Regions from separate parts of the Streptococcus sp. HMSC34B10 genome, predicted to be linked through region 1. Evidence: predicted binding sites of a transcription regulator. Region 1 holds the regulator's gene; each other region holds the start of a gene.
What was found. Region 1 encodes Rex, which represses fermentation and respiration genes when NADH is low (regulators of the CRP and FNR family bind a similar motif). Its sites were predicted from a motif close to TTGTGAANTANTTCACAA; they were not measured.
Positions count from the first base shown of each region.

Region 1 (3,283 bases):
TGAACCAATCCAATATCTTGTTGAAAACTTCGGGTTTGAAGTAACTATTTTAAAACCTGAGAATCATGAAATCACAGCAGAACAGGTCAAAAAAGCGCTTCGTCAAGATACCATCTTAGTTTCAACTATGTTTGCAAACAATGAAACAGGAACTCTATTACCTATTGCTGAAATTGGTGAAGTTCTAAAAAATCATCCAGCTGTTTATCATGTAGATGCGGTTCAGGCAATTGGTAAATTAGAAATTCATCCAGAAGAATTAGGGATTGATTTTCTCAGTGCTTCGGCTCATAAATTTCACGGTCCAAAAGGTATCGGCTTTCTCTACGCTACTTCTACAGATTTTGATTCCTATCTTCATGGTGGAGATCAAGAGCAGAAAAAAAGAGCAGGAACAGAAAACCTTCCTGCAATTATAGGTATGGTTGCAGCACTTAAGAATGATATCGAACATTTAAAAACTAACTTTGAAAAAGTTCAACAATTAAAAGACACATTCTTAAATGAAATTGCTGAGATTGACTATTATCTCAATCAAGGGAAAGACCAACTCCCTTATGTCCTCAATATCGGATTTCCAGGTCAACGAAATGATCTACTACTACTCCGCCTAGACCTTGAAGGTATTTCTATTTCAACTGGTTCTGCATGTACTGCTGGTGTCGTTCAGGTCAGTCATGTCCTTCAGGCACTCTACGGAGAAAACTCTCCTCGCTTGCACGAATCCGTTCGCGTCAGTATCTCACCTCAAAACACAGAGCAAGAAATGATAACTCTTGCTAAAATTCTTAAAAATATCATCGGAGGATAACTCAATGGCATTCGAACAAACCATTAAACTAAAAAATTGCCGTTACGATTATACACTTAGCCCAACTGTGAAAAAGTTTACTCTAAAAGATAATACCTTTTTTGAAACTAAAGTCGGTAACTATGAATTGACACGTCTTCTTGAGAAAGTTCCAAATAGTGGAGAAGGTTTCCAACTGAAAATTATTATCAACAAAGACCTAACAGGCGCTAAAATAAATATTACAGATAAATTTGGCCTACGTTTAGTTGATATCTTCAAATCAGAAGAAACTCATATCCACCAAGAGAAATTCTACTTCTTGATGGATAGTCTTGTTGAACGTGGAATATTTACCAAAAGTGAAAGATAGAAGGTCATTATGTTTCGATTAACTTACAAGGACGCTTATCATGTAGAGCGAGTACATGAATTTGAAAATCTTGAATCCCTTATGCTATCCCTTTCAGGCTGTGTGACTCTTCCAGATACAACTGTTATAACATCTCTAACGCATAATGGGGCTGAAATCTATCAAGGACTTCTTGGTGACCTATACCGTTTTTTAACAAAGTATCAAAATAATATCTAAACTAAGATTTTTCTTAGTTTTTTTTCGTTATTGTTGATTTTTTCACAATCTTTCTATAAAATAGTAAATAGAAAGGTTGTGATAATATGAAAGAAAAAGAGTCTACTATTCCTAAAGCAACAGCGAAGAGACTTTCTCTCTACTATCGTATCTTTAAAAGATTTAATGCTGAAAAAATCGAAAGAGCTAATTCCAAGCAAATTGCAGAGGCGATTGGTATCGATTCTGCAACTGTTCGTCGTGACTTCTCCTACTTTGGTGAACTTGGTCGACGAGGATTTGGCTACGATGTTAAAAAGCTCATGAACTTTTTTGCTGACCTTTTAAATGATAATTCTATTACAAATGTTATGCTAGTTGGTATCGGTAATATGGGTCATGCTCTCCTTCACTATCGATTTCATGAACGTAACAAGATGAAAATTGTTATGGCTTTTGACCTAGATAATCATCCAGAGGTTGGCACTCAGACTCCTGATGGTGTTCCAATCTATGGAATATCTCAAATAAACGAAAAAATAAAGAATGCTAATATCAAGACAGCAATTCTTACCGTTCCTAGTGTTAAATCTCAAGAAGTTGCTGAATTATTAGTTAATGCTGGTATCAAAGGTATTCTCAGTTTTTCACCTGTTCACCTACATCTTCCTAAAGACGCGGTTGTTCAGTATGTCGATCTTACAAGCGAACTTCAAACTCTCCTCTATTTCATGAGGAAAGAAGATTAGAAAGTGTAAATATTTATGAACAAACCAATTATTGGGATTACAGGAAACGAAAAAGCCCATCCAGATGATGAGCTTATGATGAGTTATGCTGCCAAAGGCTTTGTTGAAGGAGTTAAGGAAGCTGGAGGTATCCCCATTATCCTACCGATTGGTGATGAAGAATTAGCTAGTTATTACATCAGCTTGATTGATAAACTTATCCTAACAGGTGGTCAAAATGTTGATCCAAAGTACTATGGCAAATCAAAAACTATTGATAGCGACGACTACCACCTTCAAAGGGATATTTTTGAGCTAGCACTTATCAAAGAAGCCATTGAACAGAATAAACCAATTTTTTCTGTCTGTCGAGGTACTCAACTCTTTAACGTTGCTATGGGTGGAACCCTTTATCAAGATATCGAAGACCATTGGCAAGACACTTCTGCTGAATATACAACTCAGAGACTTGTTACTGAACCAGATACCATTCTTCGAGAAATCTATGGAGAAATCTCTCATATCAATTCTTTTCACCATCAGAGCATTAAAGATTTGGCACCTAATCTAAAGATTGTAGCACATGATCCTAAAGACGGTATTATTGAGGCTGTTACAACTACAGATGGTTTTCCTTATCTCGGTGTTCAATGGCATCCAGAATTTCTCTTTGAAAATCGCCCCAAAGACAAAAAACTTTTCGACTATGTCGTCAATGAACTGTAAAGCAGTTAGAATAATGATACTATTACAATGAACAATTTTATATTAGATCCGTCTTTTCACGATAACTAAAATAATCGGAATGTGAGACGATTAGATGGTCCAATAAGACCAGACCCATTAACTCACAGGCTTCTTTTACAAGTTTCGTAACATGGTCATCATTGGGGCTAGGAACTACTGCACCTGATGGATGATTATGAACCAGAATCACAGATGTTGCCATGTGCTTTAGGGCATAGTGGAGAATTTCTCTCGGTTCAGCAATGCTTCTAGTAGCTGACCCAATAAAAATAGTCTGCTGATGAATAATTTGATTTTGAGTATTCAGATAGAGCGCCACTAGGTGCTCTTGTTTTTTATCTCCAAGTTCATCTTGCATCTTTTTAGCTAACTTTCGACTACTAAGGATACTCTCCATTTCCACTGTTTCGCGTTTATGTATGCGATAGCCCAGCTCTATCACAGCTT
Region 1 is NZ_KV841553.1:40,177-43,459, reverse strand. Features, by position in the region: gene HMPREF3237_RS04560 (cysteine desulfurase family protein) at 1-811, shown strand, start outside; gene HMPREF3237_RS04555 (DUF1831 domain-containing protein) at 816-1,163, shown strand; gene HMPREF3237_RS04550 (DUF4649 family protein) at 1,173-1,382, shown strand; gene HMPREF3237_RS04545 (redox-sensing transcriptional repressor Rex) at 1,469-2,110, shown strand; gene HMPREF3237_RS04540 (gamma-glutamyl-gamma-aminobutyrate hydrolase family protein) at 2,126-2,815, shown strand; gene radC (RadC family protein) at 2,853-3,283, opposite strand, start outside.

Region 2 (3,283 bases), on a different contig from region 1:
TTACTACTGATTATAATTTTAAAGATATTTTTAATCAAAAATTTTCTCAAGTAATGATGAAAAAATAGGTAAAGATTTGGAGCCGATAGTAGTCAACCAAATTATCAATGAAAAAGAAATCCTAATAACAGATAATGCTTGTCTGAAGGGGAAAGAACAACGATTACCTCTCGAAAGATTTGATCTTGAATATGACCTTGTGTTTTAGCAAATTAATATTTCTTATATCAATAGATTTTAAAAAAGTTTTATGCTAAACTAAAATAGTAACAAGGATTTGTATGTTCTATGATGATTGCTTTCGACTTTCTATTAGAAAAAGTGACACTAGTAAGGAGTCTATTCATGATACGATATCTTAAACCGCTTCGTTGGTATCTTTTTTTTAATTTCCTTTTTGCTGGAATATCCAATGTTTGTACCGCCTTACTTCCATATTTTACGCAGGAATTAATTAGAGGAAATTATCAATTGGCTCTCTCTGGTTACTGCTTATCGGTTATGGGTTACCTTATTTGTAACTATATCCAGATGCAATTAGACTGGAAACAGGCAATCCTTTTTTCTACAAACCTGAAAAATGACTGGTTTCAGTCGCTATTAGGGCTGGCGCATCATGATTTCAAAAAGAAAACGGTGGCGGAGTATATTTCCTATCAGTCCAATGACTTAGATTCTCTAGAAAAGGATTACCTCCCACCATTGATGAGTTTTTTTAAGCAAATTCTGCGAATTTTGATTTACACTTTTATTATTAGTAAGACTATCAATCTTGTTGTTGCGCTTATTTTACTTATTTCTACAGTTATCAGTATTCAAATTCCTAAAATAGTTGGACAGATGACTGCAAGACGTCGGACAGTCTATTTAGAAAAGCAAGGTGATTACTATCGAACATTGGAAGATTTGTTTAGAGGTCACCATTTGGTTAACAAGCTGACGCTTCCTCATTTTATTGAGCAACAAAGAAGTTCTCTTAAGAATTTACAAGACAAGTATCTTAGCTATGGTTTAACTAAAATCAAGGGTATCTTGCTGACGGGAGTTTCCTTTGAGTTTATCAGTGCTGTTCTCTTTACTTATCTAGCTTATTCTTTATATCACCAGCAGATTGGTATTCCTGAGGTAGTGGCAAGCTTTGGCTATATTAACGCTTTTTCAGAACCAATTCAAGAAATTCTTTACGATTTGCAAATGCTAGAATCTGTAAAACCAGTTGTCAAAAGTTTTCGATTGATGATTGAACGTCCCTCCTCTCTTCAGGATCCCCAGCATTCTTTTGGTACGCTTACTTTGAAACAGATCTCTAAGCAACTGGGAGAATCAAACTTGACTGTTTCCTCTGCCACAATTCATAAGGGAGATAAGATTGCACTTATTGGTGATAATGGTTCTGGGAAAAGTAGTCTTCTGAATATTTTAAATGGAACAGACGAAGATTTTCAGGGAGAAATTTTACTTGACTCTCTTTCCTTAAATCAGCTTTGGGGGAAATTTGGTATGATTTTACAGCAGGAGCATACCTTTATTTCAAGCTATGAAAATAATGTGACCCTATTTAATACTTTTGAGGCGGAGTTTCAAGATGAGGAGTTGGAAAAAATAGCTCCCCAGTCTCTCTCAGGAGGTCAGCAACAACTCATGTACCTAAATCGTGAGAAAAATCGTAAGAGCCCATTGCTGATTATGGATGAACCCTTTTCTGCCTTAGATGCTAGTCAATTTGAGTTGGAATTAAAAAAAGTCCTAGACTTGCCGTGTGCAGTTATTGTGACTTTACACCGACAGCATGAAGCTCTAAAAGACTTTGACCAAGTATGGGAAATCAAAAATGGTGAACTCCTTGTTTTGAAAGACAAATAATACTTTTACTGAATTTTTTAAGAAGAGAATCAAAGTGATTCTCTTTTTTGATTTAAAAGATTACAATGCATTTATGTGAATGAGGTAAGTGAAAAAAACTAGAAAATAGGTTAAATATTTTAGATAGAAATTTGAAAGTTCTAGGTGATGATAATATCAAAAACTTGGAATTCCCTGATATGAAGGTGTTGCTAGGATTATTAGAAATAAATAAATAGTGCTTACCGATTCAAGAAAACGCTTCCCATAAATGTAGTTTTATGTTATAATATTCACAAATAAAAAGTTTTAGGAGTTTATATGGTTTCATCAGAATTTATTTCAAAAATTGAATTTGCTTGTAAAAAGAAAGAAAACCTTTATTCAAATAGTAAATTCAAGTATGCTATCCGTTCAATGTTTGCAGGTGCTTTCTTAACTTTTAGTACAGCAGCAGGAGCCGTTGGTGCAGATTTGATCAATAAGATTGCACCAGGTAGTGGACGCTTCCTTTTCCCCTTTGTTTTTGCTTGGGGACTAGCTTATATTGTCTTTTTAAATGCTGAATTGGTAACATCTAATATGATGTTCTTGACGGCTGGTAGCTTTTTGAAAAAAATTAGCTGGAGAAAGACCGTTGAAATTCTTTTGTATTGTACACTTTTTAACTTAATTGGTGCGCTTATCGCTGGTTGGGGATTTGCTCATTCAGCAGCTTACGCTAATCTAACACACGATAGCTTTATTTCTGGAGTAGTAGAAATGAAGTTGGCGCGTTCAAATGAACTGGTATTATTAGAGGGGATTATAGCCAATATCTTTGTAAATATCGCGATTCTTTCATTTGTTTTAGTGAAAGACGGTGGAGCTAAACTTTGGTTGGTTCTTTCAGCCATTTACATGTTTGTATTCTTAACAAACGAACACATTGCCGCAAACTTTGCTTCATTTGCGATTGTGAAGTTCAGTGTTGCTGCTGATTCAATCGCAAACTTCGGTATTGGAAATATTCTTCGTCACTGGGGTGTAACCTTTATTGGTAACTTTATCGGTGGTGGTCTACTGATGGGATTGCCTTATGCCTTCTTAAACAAGAACGAAGATACATACGTAGATTAAAAGTTGGATTGATTCCAACTTTTTCTTTTTGTTTTTCCATGCTATAATGAATGTAGTAATGTTAAATACAGAGGAAAATCATGAACGAAATTAAATGTCCAAATTGTGGGGAAGTTTTTACAGTTAATGAAAGCCAATATGCAGAGCTGATTTCTCAAGTTCGAACTGTAGAGTTTGATAAGGAATTGCATGAACGCATGAAGCAAGAGCTGGCCTTGGCTGAGCAAAAAGCCATGAATGAACAGCAGACAAAACTCGCTCAAAAAGACCAAGAAATTGCCCAGCTTCAAAGTCAAATCCAGAACTTTGATACCGAAAAAGA
Region 2 is NZ_KV841556.1:594,048-597,330, forward strand. Features, by position in the region: gene HMPREF3237_RS08515 (ATP-binding cassette domain-containing protein) at 346-1,863, shown strand; gene HMPREF3237_RS08520 (formate/nitrite transporter family protein) at 2,164-2,961, shown strand; gene HMPREF3237_RS08525 (DUF2130 domain-containing protein) at 3,042-3,283, shown strand, end outside.
Region 2: a site for Rex is predicted at 2,124-2,141, ahead of HMPREF3237_RS08520 (formate/nitrite transporter family protein). Genes of this name have one in related genera too.

Region 3 (3,283 bases), on a different contig from region 1:
CTAGCAGTGAAGAGTGAAAAGACACCAACTGCCCTTGTCTTGACTCGTCAAAACTTGACTGTTGAAGAAGGAACAGACTTTGAGAAGGTTGCAAAAGGGGCTTATGTTGTCTATGAAAATGCAGCAGACTTCGACACTATCTTGATTGCAACAGGTTCAGAAGTGAACTTAGCTGTTGCAGCCGCTAAAGAATTAGCAAGTCAAGGTGGGAAAGTCCGCGTGGTCAGCATGCCATCTACAGATGTCTTTGATGCACAAGATGCAGCCTACAAAGAAGAAATATTACCAAATGCAGTTCGTCGCCGTGTAGCTGTCGAAATGGGAGCAACACAAAACTGGTACAAATATGTTGGCTTGGATGGAGCAGTTCTCGGTATTGATACCTTTGGAGCATCTGCACCAGCTCCAAAAGTTTTAGCAGAGTATGGATTTACAGTTGAAAACTTGGTGAAAATTGTAAACAACTTGAAATAAGAAAAATCAGAGCTTTGCTCTGGTTTTTTATTGACCTAAAACTAAGGTGCAATCTTGTAAAAAATAGTGAAATTTGATATAGTAGTTTTATCTGAATGACAAAGGAGAAAATACTATGAATCCCAATTTAACATTTGTGATTATGCTTGTAGTCATGTTTGGATTGATGTTCTTTATGCAACGTTCTCAAAAGAAACAAGCTGAAAAACGCATGGAGAGTCTCAACAAACTTCAAAAAGGCTATGAAGTCATTACCATTGGTGGTTTATACGGTACAGTTGATGAAGTTGATACTGAAAATAAAACGATCGTACTAGATGTAGACGGAGTATACTTGACTTTTGAACTTGGAGCAATCAAGTCTGTCTTGCCACTGAAAGAAGCTGTCACACCTGAAGGTACAGTTGTTGACGGCGAAAGCGCGATTGAAGAATAAAACGGGGTGGATCTCATTCCCGTTTTTCTATGAAGATGAGGAACAATGATGAAAAAGGTTGTTTTTGTTTGCCTTGGTAATATTTGCCGTAGCCCTATGGCAGAATTTGTAATGAAATCTTTAACTGATGATTATGAGATTGAAAGTCGAGCAACTTCTTCTTGGGAGCACGGCAATCCAATTCACAAAGGAACTCAGGAAATCTTTAAAACTCATGATATTCCTTATAATTCATCAAAAGCATCACAACAAATCTCTAAGGCTGATTTTGAATATTTTGACTATATCATCGGAATGGATGAATCCAATCTTCTTGACTTGACAAAGATGTGTCCTCAGGAACATCATCATAAGATAGAGGCATTTGCTTCTGAAAGTGTTCCAGATCCATGGTATACAGGTGATTTTGATGAAACTTATCATCGAGTTTTAGACGGCTGCAGAGCATGGCTAACTCGTTTAGAAAATGAGGCAAAAAATGGATAATCTAAAGAAACTCTATGATAAATACAGTGTCTATATAACACGTCCTCGTTTAGAAATTGCGACAGTAGTAGTCATAGTCCTTTGTGCAATTTTTGTATTTGTAGGGAATATGCCAAAACAAGGAGTCTTAAAGCTAGATGGTGATTCACTTGTATATGATGGGAGCATCGTCCGTGGGAAAATGAATGGTCAAGGAACAATGACCTTCTCAAATGGCGATACCTACACTGGGGAATTTAAAAACGGAGCATTTAACGGGCAGGGGACCTACCAAGCTAAGGATGGTTGGGTTTATGAAGGCCACTTTGTTAATGGTCAAGCCGAAGGTAAAGGGAAATTAACTACTGAGCAAGAAGTTGTTTATGAAGGTGACTTCAAGCAAGGACTATTCCAACAAGCACAATAACCTCCTAACTCGGAGGTTTTTTATTAAGAAGAAAAGTAAACGTTTTCTCAAATTTGCTATTGGAAACATCATTAAAAAAGTTTGTGAAATAAAATAATTTCAATAACATTTTCACAAAGATTAGTAAAAGAGTGCATAAAAACAGTAACTTAATAAAAAATTCACAATAAAATGAAAATTCTTTGTGAAATACCTATGAAACTGTTTACAAAGTATAAAAAAATTGTTATAATGAACTTGTGAAAAAATTAACAAAGGGTTTTCCCTTAAAGACAATGGAGGAAAATATGGCTGATAAAAAAACCGTAACACCTGAAGAAAAGAAACTTGCTGCTGAAAAGCATGTAGATGGTTTAGTACAAAAAGCTTTAGTTGCGCTAGAAGAAATGCGTAAATTAAATCAAGAACAAGTTGACTACATCGTAGCAAAAGCATCTGTAGCTGCCCTTGATGCGCACGGAATTCTTGCTCAGCACGCAGTAGAAGAAACTGGACGCGGTGTGTTTGAAGATAAGGCAACAAAAAATTTATTTGCCTGCGAACACGTAGTTAACAATATGCGTGGTGTCAAAACAGTTGGAGTTATCGAAGATGATCCAGTTACAGGTTTGACTAAGATTGCTGAACCTGTAGGTGTTATCTGCGGTATCACTCCAACAACAAACCCAACTTCAACAGCTATTTTCAAATCATTGATTGCTTTGAAAACACGTAACCCAATCGTTTTTGCCTTCCACCCATCAGCGCAAGAATCATCAGCTCACGCAGCACAAATCGTTCGTGATGCAGCAATTGCAGCTGGTGCTCCTGAAAACTGTGTTCAATGGATTACAAAGCCTTCAATGGAAGCAACTGGAGCACTTATGAACCACGAAGGTGTTGCAACTATTCTCGCAACTGGTGGGAATGCTATGGTTAAAGCTGCATACTCATGTGGGAAACCAGCTCTAGGGGTAGGTGCCGGGAACGTTCCAGCCTATGTAGAAAAATCAGCTGACCTCCGTCAAGCTGCTCATGATATCGTTATGTCTAAATCATTTGATAACGGTATGGTCTGTGCGTCAGAACAAGCAGTTATTATCGATAAAGAAGTTTACGATGAATTTGTAAAAGAATTCAAGTCATATCACACTTATTTTGTAAACAAGAAAGAGAAAGCTCTTCTTGAAGAATTCTGTTTTGGTGTGAAAGCTAACAGCAAAAACTGTGCGGGTGCTAAACTAAACGCAAACATCGTTGGTAAACCAGCTGCATGGATTGCGGAACAAGCTGGATTCAGTGTTCCAGAAGGAACAAATATCTTGGCTGCAGAATGTGCAGAAGTAGGACCAAAAGAACCATTAACTCGTGAAAAATTGTCACCAGTTATTGCAGTTCTAAAAGCTAAAGATACTGAAGATGGTCTTAAAAAAGCACGTCAAATGGTTGAGTTCAACGGGCTTGGCCACTCAGCAGCTATCCATACAAAAGATGAAGCTCTT
Region 3 is NZ_KV841546.1:74,992-78,274, forward strand. Features, by position in the region: gene tkt (transketolase) at 1-474, shown strand, start outside; gene yajC (preprotein translocase subunit YajC) at 590-910, shown strand; gene HMPREF3237_RS01830 (low molecular weight protein-tyrosine-phosphatase) at 959-1,396, shown strand; gene HMPREF3237_RS01835 (MORN repeat-containing protein) at 1,389-1,802, shown strand; gene adhE (bifunctional acetaldehyde-CoA/alcohol dehydrogenase) at 2,090-3,283, shown strand, end outside.
Region 3: a site for Rex is predicted at 2,040-2,057, ahead of adhE (bifunctional acetaldehyde-CoA/alcohol dehydrogenase). Genes of this name have one in related genera too.